Regions from separate parts of the Janthinobacterium sp. HH104 genome, predicted to be linked through region 2. Evidence: predicted binding sites of a transcription regulator. Region 2 holds the regulator's gene; each other region holds the start of a gene.
The links. Region 2 encodes NrdR, which represses ribonucleotide reductase genes. Its sites were predicted from a motif close to CACNANATNTNGTG; they were not measured.

Region 1 (3,278 bases), on a different contig from region 2:
ATCTGCCGCTGGCCATGCAGGTAAAACTGTTGCGTGTGCTGCAGGAGCGCCGCGTACGCAAGCTGGGCGGCAGTAGCGACGAAGCCGTCGACGTGCGCATCCTGTGCGCGAGCCAGCATGGCCTGGCGCGCGGCGTGGCCGCCGGCACGTTTCGCCAGGACCTGTTTTACCGCCTGCATGTGATCGAGCTGGCGCTGCCGCCGCTGCGCGAGCGGCGCGGCGATCTGCAGGTATTATGTGAGGTGATCCTCGCGCGCCTGTCGCCACGCCGGGCCGTGAGCCTGGCGCCGCCCGTGCTGGCGGCCCTGGCCGCGTATGCGTTTCCCGGCAATGTGCGCGAACTGGAAAACGTGCTGGAGCGGGCGCTGGCCTTTGCCGACGGCGGCGTGATCGCGCTTGACGGGCTGGCCTTGCCATCCACGGCGGGTACTATGCCTTTGCGGGCGGCGCCGGCATTGCCGGACTTGCCGGAACGGCAACTATGCCTGCCCGGCATGGCCGCGCATGGCGTGGCCCCCGTCCTGCCGCTCGACGTGTATTTGCGCCAGGCCGAGCGCGACATGATCATGCTGGCGCTGGTGCAGGCGCGCTACCACCGGGCACGGGCGGCGCGCCAGCTGGGCCTGAGCGTGCGCCAGTTGCGTTACCGCATGCAGAAATTGACGATACAGGAAGCTTTACTTGATGAGCGTATGGACGATAGATGAAGACGGCTGGTGCGACGGCGCGCTGCGCTATGACTCGCCGCACCACGATGCGCGCCCGGACGGTGCACAAGTCGACTTGCTGGTGATCCATAACATCAGCTTGCCGGGCGGCCACTTTGGCGGGCCGCATGTGTCGGACTTGTTTACGGGCCGGGTAGATTATAATGCCGATCCTTCTTTCGCCGACCTGCGTGGCTTGCAGGTGTCGGCGCACTTTTTTGTGCGGCGCGATGGTGCGTTGTTGCAATATGTTTCTACTGATCAACGTGCCTGGCATGCGGGCGCGTCCATGTTCGAAGGACGCCCGCAGTGCAATGGCTATTCCATCGGTATCGAAATGGAAGGCGCGGACGATGTGCCCTTCCAGCGGCGGCAATACCATGTGCTGGCGGCGCTGACGGCGGCGCTGGTGGCGCGCTACGGGCTGTCGCAGGTGCGCGGCCACGAGCATATCGCGCCGGGGAGGAAGACGGATCCGGGGCCGTTTTTTGACTGGCATTTTTATCAAAAATGCTGGCTGGAAACCTTGCAAGGGCAGCCTGCGTTAGCGCTTACTTCGCGGGGATTTGGCTTTCCATCCACACCCTGAAAAGTCAACCGAAATCGTATATGAAAATACAAAAAATTACGCTGGCGGATGCCGGAAAACTATTGCATCACCCTCCGATGGGTACTACAATTAGTGCAGAAGTTGGATGTAAAGACTATATCTAGTGCCATCACAGACGTTTTCAGAATTATTGTCAAAGCTACCCGGATTGCTGATAAAGCACTGGAACTGGCGGTTTATCACCCTTGATCGTGTTTCGCGCCAGCCGGGCAGTACGGTGTGGCGATATGGCGTCTGACTCTGTTTTATGCATTAAGAATTTACTATTTAGCAACAAATACCTGAAGAAACCCTGACCATCGGGCGTTCTATTCAACAACACACGCGGCAGCAAAACTGCAGGCTGACTTTAGCTGACAACGGGAGCTTCAATGCAATCACCACAAGATATTTCCATCCATCCAACGCCAGTATCGCCAGCGCCAGGCGCGGCCAACAGCGTGGCGAGCACGGGCGCGGCATTGGGCGACTATCGCATCATCCGCCGCAACGGTGCGGTGGTGGCATTTGAGCCTTCGAAGATCGCGATCGCCATGACCAAGGCGTTTTTGGCCGTTAACGGCGGCCAGGGCGCAGCCTCGGCACGCATCCGCGAACTGGTGGAACAACTGACGGACGGCGTCGTCGCCGCGCTGGTGCGCCGCCATCCGGGCGGCGGCACCTTCCATATCGAAGACGTGCAAGACCAGGTGGAACTGTCGCTGATGCGTTCGGGCGAGCACGACGTGGCGCGTGCCTACGTGCTGTACCGCGCCAAGCACATGGAAGAGCGCCGCCTGCAGAAGGAAGCGCAAGGCGCGTCCGCGCAAGTGACCGCGCCCCAGCTGAACGTCACCGACAACGGCGTGCGCCGCCTGCTGGACATGCAGGAAGTGCGGGACCTGATCAACGCCGCCTGCGCCGGCCTGGAAAAGCACGTCGATGCCGACGCCATCCTGGCTGAAACGGTGAAAAACCTGTACGACGGCGTGCCTGTCGAAGAGCTGCACAAGTCGGCCATCCTGGCGGCGCGCGCGCTGATGGAAAAAGATCCGGCCTACAGCCAGGTCACGGCCCGCATCCTGCTGCACACGGTGCGCAAGGAAGTGTTCGGCAAGGAAGTGCCGCAAGCGGCCGCTGCCGCCGAATACCTGACGTATTTCCCGCAATACATTGCCAAGGGTATCGCCGCTGAGCTGCTGAACCCGGTACTCGCCAGTTTCGACCTGGAGCGCCTGGCGAAAGCCATCGTCGCCGACCGCGACTTGCAATTCGGCTATATCGGTCTGCAAACCCTGTATGACCGCTACTTCCTGCACATCCAGGATGTGCGCATCGAAATGCCGCAGGCGTTCTACATGCGCGTGGCCATGGGCCTGGCGCTGAACGAAGCGGACCGCGAAGCGCGCGCCATCGAGTTCTACAGCCTGCTGTCCTCGTTCGACTTCATGAGCTCGACGCCGACCCTGTTCAACTCGGGCACCCTGCGCTCGCAGCTGTCGTCGTGCTACCTGAGCACCGTCTCCGATGACCTGGAAGGCATCTACGACGCCATCAAGGACAATGCGCTGCTGGCCAAGTTCGCCGGCGGCCTGGGCAACGACTGGACGCCAGTGCGCGCCCTGGGCGCCCACATCAAGGGCACCAACGGCAAGTCGCAAGGCGTGGTGCCGTTCCTGAAAGTGGTCAACGACACGGCCGTGGCAGTCAACCAGGGCGGCAAACGCAAGGGCGCCGTCTGCGCCTACCTGGAAACCTGGCACATGGACATCGAGGAATTCCTCGACCTGCGCAAGAACACGGGCGACGACCGCCGCCGCACGCACGACATGAACACGGCGAACTGGATTCCCGACATGTTCATGAAGCGCGTCATGGAAAAAGGCGACTGGACCCTGTTCTCGCCATCGGACACGCCAGACCTGCACGACAAGGTCGGCAAGGCCTTTGAACAGGCTTACCTGGGCTACGAAGCCAAGGCC
Region 2 (3,278 bases):
CCACCTGACCCACGGCATGCCGCTGAACATGTCCGGCAAATGGTTTGACGTCGTCTCCTACGGTTTGACGGCGGAAGAAGACATCGACTACGAGGCAATGGAGCGCCTGGCCCGCGAACGCAAGCCGAAATTGATCATCGCCGGCGCGTCCGCGTTCTCGAAAAAGATCGACTTCGAACGCTTCAGCAAGATCGCCAAGGAAGTTGGCGCCTACTTCATGGTCGACATGGCCCACTACGCGGGCCTGATCGCCGCCGGCCTGTACCCGAACCCGGTGCCGTTCGCCGACTTCGTCACCTCGACCACGCACAAATCGTTGCGCGGCCCGCGCGGCGGCATCATCCTGATGAAGGCCGAACACGAAAAAGCCATTAACTCGGCCATCTTCCCTGGTATCCAGGGCGGCCCGCTGATGCACGTGATCGCCGGCAAGGCCGTCGCTTTCAAGGAAGCGCTGAGCCCTGAATTCGTCGAGTACCAGAAACAAGTGATCAAGAACGCCGACGTGCTGGCGAAAACCCTGATCAAGCGCGGCCTGCGCATCGTTTCCGGCGGTACCGAATCGCACGTCATGCTGGTCGACCTGCGCGCCAAGAACCTGACGGGCAAGGAAGCCGAAGCCATCCTCGGTTCCGCGCACATCACCTGCAACAAGAACGGCATCCCGAACGACCCGCAAAAACCATTCGTCACTTCGGGCATCCGCCTGGGCAGCCCGGCGATGACGACGCGCGGTTTCAAGGAAGCGCAAGCGGAAGAAGTGGGCAACCTGATCGCCGACGTGCTGGACAATCCGCATGACGCCGCCACCATCGAGCGCGTGAAAGCGGCAGTGAAAGTCCTGGCCGACGCGCACCCTGTGTACGCCGCATAATAATTTGTCCAGAATGTGTCATACGGAGTAAGATTCTGTATGACACATTCCTTCGTGCCCAAGGGCGCCCGGAGTGATTCGGGCGCCCTTTGCACAAGGACGGCGATTTCCCGTAATTATTACTATAAAGTTGTAACCAGCCCATGAAATGTCCATTTTGCCAGCACGGCGACACCCAGGTTCTCGATACGCGCGTATCGGAGGAAGGGGATGCCATTCGGCGCCGCCGCCGCTGCGGCAAATGCGACAAGCGTTTTACCACGTACGAGCGCATTGAACTTATCATGCCGGCCGTCGTCAAAAAGAATGGCAGCCGGACGGAGTTCGCTGCGGATAAGCTGCGCGGCAGTTTGATGCTGGCCTTGCGCAAGCGTCCCGTTGCGGCCGCCTCCGTGGATACGGCCATCGCGTCCATCCAGGAAAAACTGCTGACCAGCGGCCTGCGCGAAGTCGATTCCGGCTATATCGGCGAACTCGTCATGCAGGAACTCAAGCGCCTCGACAAGATCGCCTACATCCGCTTCGCCTCCGTCTACAAGAATTTCGAAGACCTGGCCGAATTCCAGGATGCGATTGCCGAAGTGGGGCAGGCGCGCAAGCCCTGACCTCACCTTCTTGTTCACCTTCGTGAAGGCGGGGCTGCTTATGCGCCCCGTTTTCACCACGCCAAGGGTTGCCTGGCAAGCGGTCTGATCAATCCCAACGCTGTTCTTCTCGACTTATCGCCGTGCTGTTTGCGCCAGCGCAGACCCGGCTTTTTGCGCGCGCCTATCTTGTAGCTGGGCCGCCTGTTCCTGCGACTCTTGCTGCGGAAGGGAGTAGCGCATGCGCAATAGCGGTCGCACTATGTTTCCTGCGGGTGGCAGCAGCCTCGTCGAGGTGCTGGTGTCGCTGCTGCTGTTGGCGCTGGGTCTGCTGGGCGCCAGCATCCTGCAACTGAACTCGCTGCGCGCGCGCCATGAGTCGGCGCTGTTGTCGGCGGGCGTGCAACTGGCTGCCGGCATTGCCGAACGCATGCGCGCGAACAGCGTGCTCATGAATGGCCCCGATGCGGGCAATCCCTACCTGAACGTGGCCTACGCGGCGGCGGACGATGCTGAAGCTGGCGGCGGTGCGCCCGACTGCTTCGGCGTCACTGCCTGCAGCGCGGCCGAACTGGCGCAATTCGATATCGCCGAATGGAAGCAGCGGCTGCATGCGGCCTTGCCCGGCGCGCGCCTGCATATTTGCCGCGACACTTCCGCGTGGGATGCCGCCGCCCAAGGCTTGCAGTGGGCGTGCAGCGGCGGCAAGGGCGCGCCCATCGTTATCAAGCTGGGCTGGCGCGGCCGCCTGCCCGATGGCTCGCCCGCCATGAATGCGGCAGGCGAATCGTTGCCCAGGCTGGCATTCCAGCTGGGCGGAGGCGGCGCATGAACGAGGTCCTGTATCGGCATCGCGGCATGAGCCTCGTCGAATTGCTGGTGGCCCTGTCGCTGGGCGCGCTGCTGATGCTGGCGGCCAGTAGCGTGCTGCTGGCCGCCAGCGGCAGCTATGGCGACCAGTCCGCCAGCGCGCGCTTGGACGATAACGGCCGCTATGCGCTCGACACCATCGCCCGCGCCGTGCGCCAGACGGCGTACGTGAACTGGGACAGCAGCGCCGCGCCCGTCGCCCATGCCGATGACGACAGCGCCAATGTGGCCGGGCTCGACGCGCGCAGCCTGGGCAAGAACAGCGAGGGCATCAGCGGCGCGCTGCCCGGCGCCCTGCATGGCAGCGACGTGCTGGCCTTGCGCTATTACGGCGCCGGCAAGGAAGAAGGCGGCGACGGTTCCGTGCTCAATTGCGCGGGCTTCGGCGTGGGCGCCGCGCAAACGGAAACGCAGCGGGGCTGGAGCATTTTCTATGTGGCGCAAGGCGCCGATGGCGAGGGCGAGCTGCGCTGCAAATACCGTGGCGCGAACGGCTGGGGCGCGGACGCCATCATCCGTGGCGTCGACGGTTTCCAGGTGCTGTATGGCCTCGACACGGATACGCCGCCCGACGGCGTGGCGAACCGCTATGTCAACGCCAGCGCGCTCGAGGCCTACGATGCGGCATTGGTACTGGAGGGCGCGGATGCGGCCGCGCGCCAGCGCGATCTGCACCGCCGCACGCACTGGAAGCGCGTGGCCAGCGTGCGTGTGGCGCTGCTGCTGCATGGCGAGGCGGGCCAGGCGGACAAGATGGCGGAACTGGGGCCGGCGCAGTTCGACCTGTTCGGCAAGGTGTATGCCGAGGCGCACGCGGCCGGCGACACGGGCGTGCGCATTGCGCGCACATCCTTGCCCGCCGCGACGCGCTCGCGGCTGCGGCAGCTGGTGCAGACGAGCATCATGCTGCGCAACGGGCCGGCCTAGGCGGGCGGCGCGATGGCAGGCAG
Region 3 (3,278 bases), on a different contig from region 2:
GCCTTCGCGGCAGGCGTCGATCGCTTCGCGCCACACGCGCGTCACCTGCGCCACGTAGGCGGGGCTGCGCTGGCGTCCTTCGATCTTCACGGCGCGCACGCCCATGGCGATCAACTGCGGCAGCAGCGCCAGCGTGTTCAGGCTGGCCGGCTCCTCGATCGCGTAATACTCTTCGTCGTTGACTTCGAAACGTCCCTTGCACAGGGTCGGATAGCTGGCGTTTTCGCCTGGCGCATAGCGGTCGATCAGCACGCCGTTCAGGCGCGATTCGAGGCCGTTCGGTGTTTCCAGCCAGCGCACGGATTTCGCCGGCGAGCACACGCCGTGAGTGTTCGGCGCCTCGCCCGTCGCGTACGACGACAGCGCGCAGCGCCCTTCGACCATCACGCACAGGCTGCCGAAGCCGAAGACCTCGATCTCGACTTCCGTCTTGGCGATCAGTTGCTCGACCTGCGCCATCGACAGCACGCGCGGCAGCACGGCGCGGGCGATGCCGAAGTGTTCATGGTAAAAATTGATCGCTTCGTAGTTGGTGGCCGAGCCCTGCACGGACAGGTGCAAACGCAGTTGCGGGTGGTGCTCGCTTGCATACGCCATCAGGCCCGGATCGGCCACGATCATGGCGTCGATGCCGGCCTGCGCGGCGCGGTCGATGGCGCTGCGCCACACGGCCCAGTTGTGCGGCTGCGGATAGGTATTCAGCGCCAGCAGCACCTTGCGTCCATATTGGTGGGCGTAGCGCACACCCTCGGCGATGGCCTTCTCGTCGAAATTGAGGCCCGCGAAATTGCGCGCATTGGTGGCGTCGCGAAAACCCAGGTAGACGGTATCGGCGCCATTGTCGATGGCCGCTTTCAGGGCAGGCAGGCTGCCGGCGGGGCAGACCAGTTCCAGCGGTCCGGCCACGCGGGTGGCGGTGGTTGATTCAAGCATCATGGTGTTCACAGTCCTGTATCGGCTCAGGGTGCAGACTATAGCCCCGCCCATACCGCCCAGTCCTTGACGCAGGTGAAGGAATGCATGCATGGCTGGCGCGCGTTCAACTTGCTTGACCTGGCTGTAAAATGCCCCACTTTTCTCCCTCACCGATTGCCCGCCATGCCCCGCAAACCGCTGCTGCTATTCTTGCTCACCCTATTCCTCACCGTGCTGCAAATACAGTGGGCTTCGCCCGCCGACGGCTATGTCGAAGAAACGCTCTCCGTGCTGTCGCCCGAGGCGCTGGGCGTCTGGGCCGGAATGCTGCTGCTGTTCCTGCAAGCCGTCTTCGCCCGCCGCGCCATGCCCGTGCTGCGCCAGGCCGCCATCTGCACGGGCCTGCTGGCCGTGTACTGGCTGCTGGCGAACTACGTCACGTTCGACGCGCGCGTGGCCAGCTGGAGCACGTTCTCGGCGCGGGAAATCTGGGCGCACGTGCTGCCCGCCTCCGTCGTCAGCATCGCCGTCTGCGGTGCCGCTTACTTTGGCCTGAGCTGCTTCATCCCGCGCCTGGGCCGCGCGAAAAAAAGCCGCTGACGCGCTTTCTTCACCTGCATCAAGGATTCGTCACGCAACTGCACGCGCCCTTTGACGCCACTATATTTAGTGATTAATCTCCATAAAAACACCGCATGTTGTGTTTATTGGAGGTTTCATGACGACAAATGCAGTTTCCCCCACACGCGGCCAGGTCGACGTCGCCGCGTCCATCAATGAATACCTGGACCGGCGCGACTGGCGTGTCAACGCCAACGCCAACCAGGGCTACTCGCTGGGCGGCCTGATACTCAACGTGTCGGGCAAGGTCATCGCCAACTACTGGCTGGACCAGGTGTATCCGCCGGAAGTGGGCGCGGCGCACCGCGAAGCGGCGCTGCACATCCACGACCTCGACATGCTGGCCGGCTATTGCGCCGGCTGGTCGCTGCGCACCCTGCTGCACGAAGGCTTGAATGGCGTGCCGGGCAAGATCGAATCGGGCCCGCCGAAACACATGTCGAGCGCCATTGGCCAGATCGTCAACTTCCTCGGCACCCTGCAAAACGAGTGGGCCGGCGCGCAGGCGTTCAGCTCCTTCGACACCTATATGGCGCCCTACATCCGCAAGGACAGCCTGCGCTACGAAGACGTGCGCCAGTACATGCAGGAGCTGATCTTCAACCTCAACGTGCCATCGCGCTGGGGCACGCAGACGCCGTTCACCAACCTCACGTTTGACTGGGTCTGCCCGGACGATTTGCGCGAGCAGATTCCCGTCATCGCCGGCCAGGAAATGGACTTCAGCTATGGCGAGCTGCAGGCGGAAATGGACATGATCAACCGCGCCTATATCGAAATCATGATGGCGGGCGACGCCAAGGGCCGGGTCTTCACCTTCCCCATCCCTACCTATAACATCACCGAGGATTTCGACTGGCACAGCGACAACGCGGAACGCCTGTTCGAGATGACGGCCCGCTACGGCTTGCCCTACTTCCAGAATTTCATCAATTCGGAACTCAAGCCGAACATGATACGTTCCATGTGCTGCCGCTTGCAGCTGGACTTGCGCGAGCTGCTCAAACGGGGTAATGGCCTGTTCGGTTCCGCCGAGCAGACGGGTTCCCTGGGCGTGGTGACGATCAACTGCGCGCGCCTGGGCCACTTGTGGCGCGGCGACGAGCCAGCCTTGATGGCCGACCTGGACCGCCTGCTGGAGCTGGGCAAGACCAGCCTGGAAATCAAGCGCCGCACCATCGAAGAACTGATGCAGCAAGGCCTGTTCCCGTACACGAAACGCTATCTGGGCACCCTGCGCAATCACTTTTCCACCCTGGGCGTGAACGGCATCAACGAGATGATCCGCAATTTCAGCGGCGACGCTTACGACATCACGGCGCCGGAAGGCCATGCGCTGGCGATACGTCTGCTCGACCACGTGCGCGCCCGCATGGTGCGGTTCCAGGAAGAGACGGGCCATATGTACAACCTGGAGGCGACGCCGGCCGAAGGCACGACCTACCGCTTCGCGCGCGAAGACCGCAAGCGCTATCCGGCCATCCTGCAGGCGGGCACGGTCGACAATCCGTACTACACGAATTCGTCGCAACTGCCCGTCGGCCATACGGACGACCCGTTCGAAGCGCTGGAATTGCAGGACGCGCTGCAGCGCAAGTACACGGGCGGCACGGTGCTGCACCTGTACATGACGGAAGCGCTGTCGGATGCGAATGCCTGCCGCGAGCTGGTAAAACGCGCGCTGAGCCGCTTCTCGCTGCCCTACATCACCGTCACGCCCACGTTTTCCATCTGCCCGCGCC

Region 1: JAB6_RS02145 (ribonucleoside-diphosphate reductase subunit alpha) is a predicted target of NrdR. The motif match lies at 1,410-1,423, and genes of this name have one in related genera.
Region 3: JAB6_RS20165 (ribonucleoside triphosphate reductase) is a predicted target of NrdR. The motif match lies at 1,574-1,587, and genes of this name have one in related genera.

The regions. Positions count from the first base shown of each region.
Region 1 is NZ_LRIB01000013.1:285,479-288,756, forward strand. Features, by position in the region: gene JAB6_RS02135 (sigma 54-interacting transcriptional regulator) at 1-707, shown strand, start outside; gene ampD (1,6-anhydro-N-acetylmuramyl-L-alanine amidase AmpD) at 685-1,296, shown strand; gene JAB6_RS02145 (ribonucleoside-diphosphate reductase subunit alpha) at 1,689-3,278, shown strand, end outside.
Region 2 is NZ_LRIB01000001.1:82,266-85,543, forward strand. Features, by position in the region: gene glyA (serine hydroxymethyltransferase) at 1-874, shown strand, start outside; gene nrdR (transcriptional regulator NrdR) at 1,018-1,479, shown strand; gene pilV (type IV pilus modification protein PilV) at 1,700-2,290, shown strand; gene JAB6_RS00415 (PilW family protein) at 2,287-3,255, shown strand.
Region 3 is NZ_LRIB01000043.1:75,406-78,683, reverse strand. Features, by position in the region: gene JAB6_RS20175 (peptidase U32 family protein) at 1-933, opposite strand, end outside; gene JAB6_RS20170 (hypothetical protein) at 1,099-1,515, shown strand; gene JAB6_RS20165 (ribonucleoside triphosphate reductase) at 1,634-3,278, shown strand, end outside.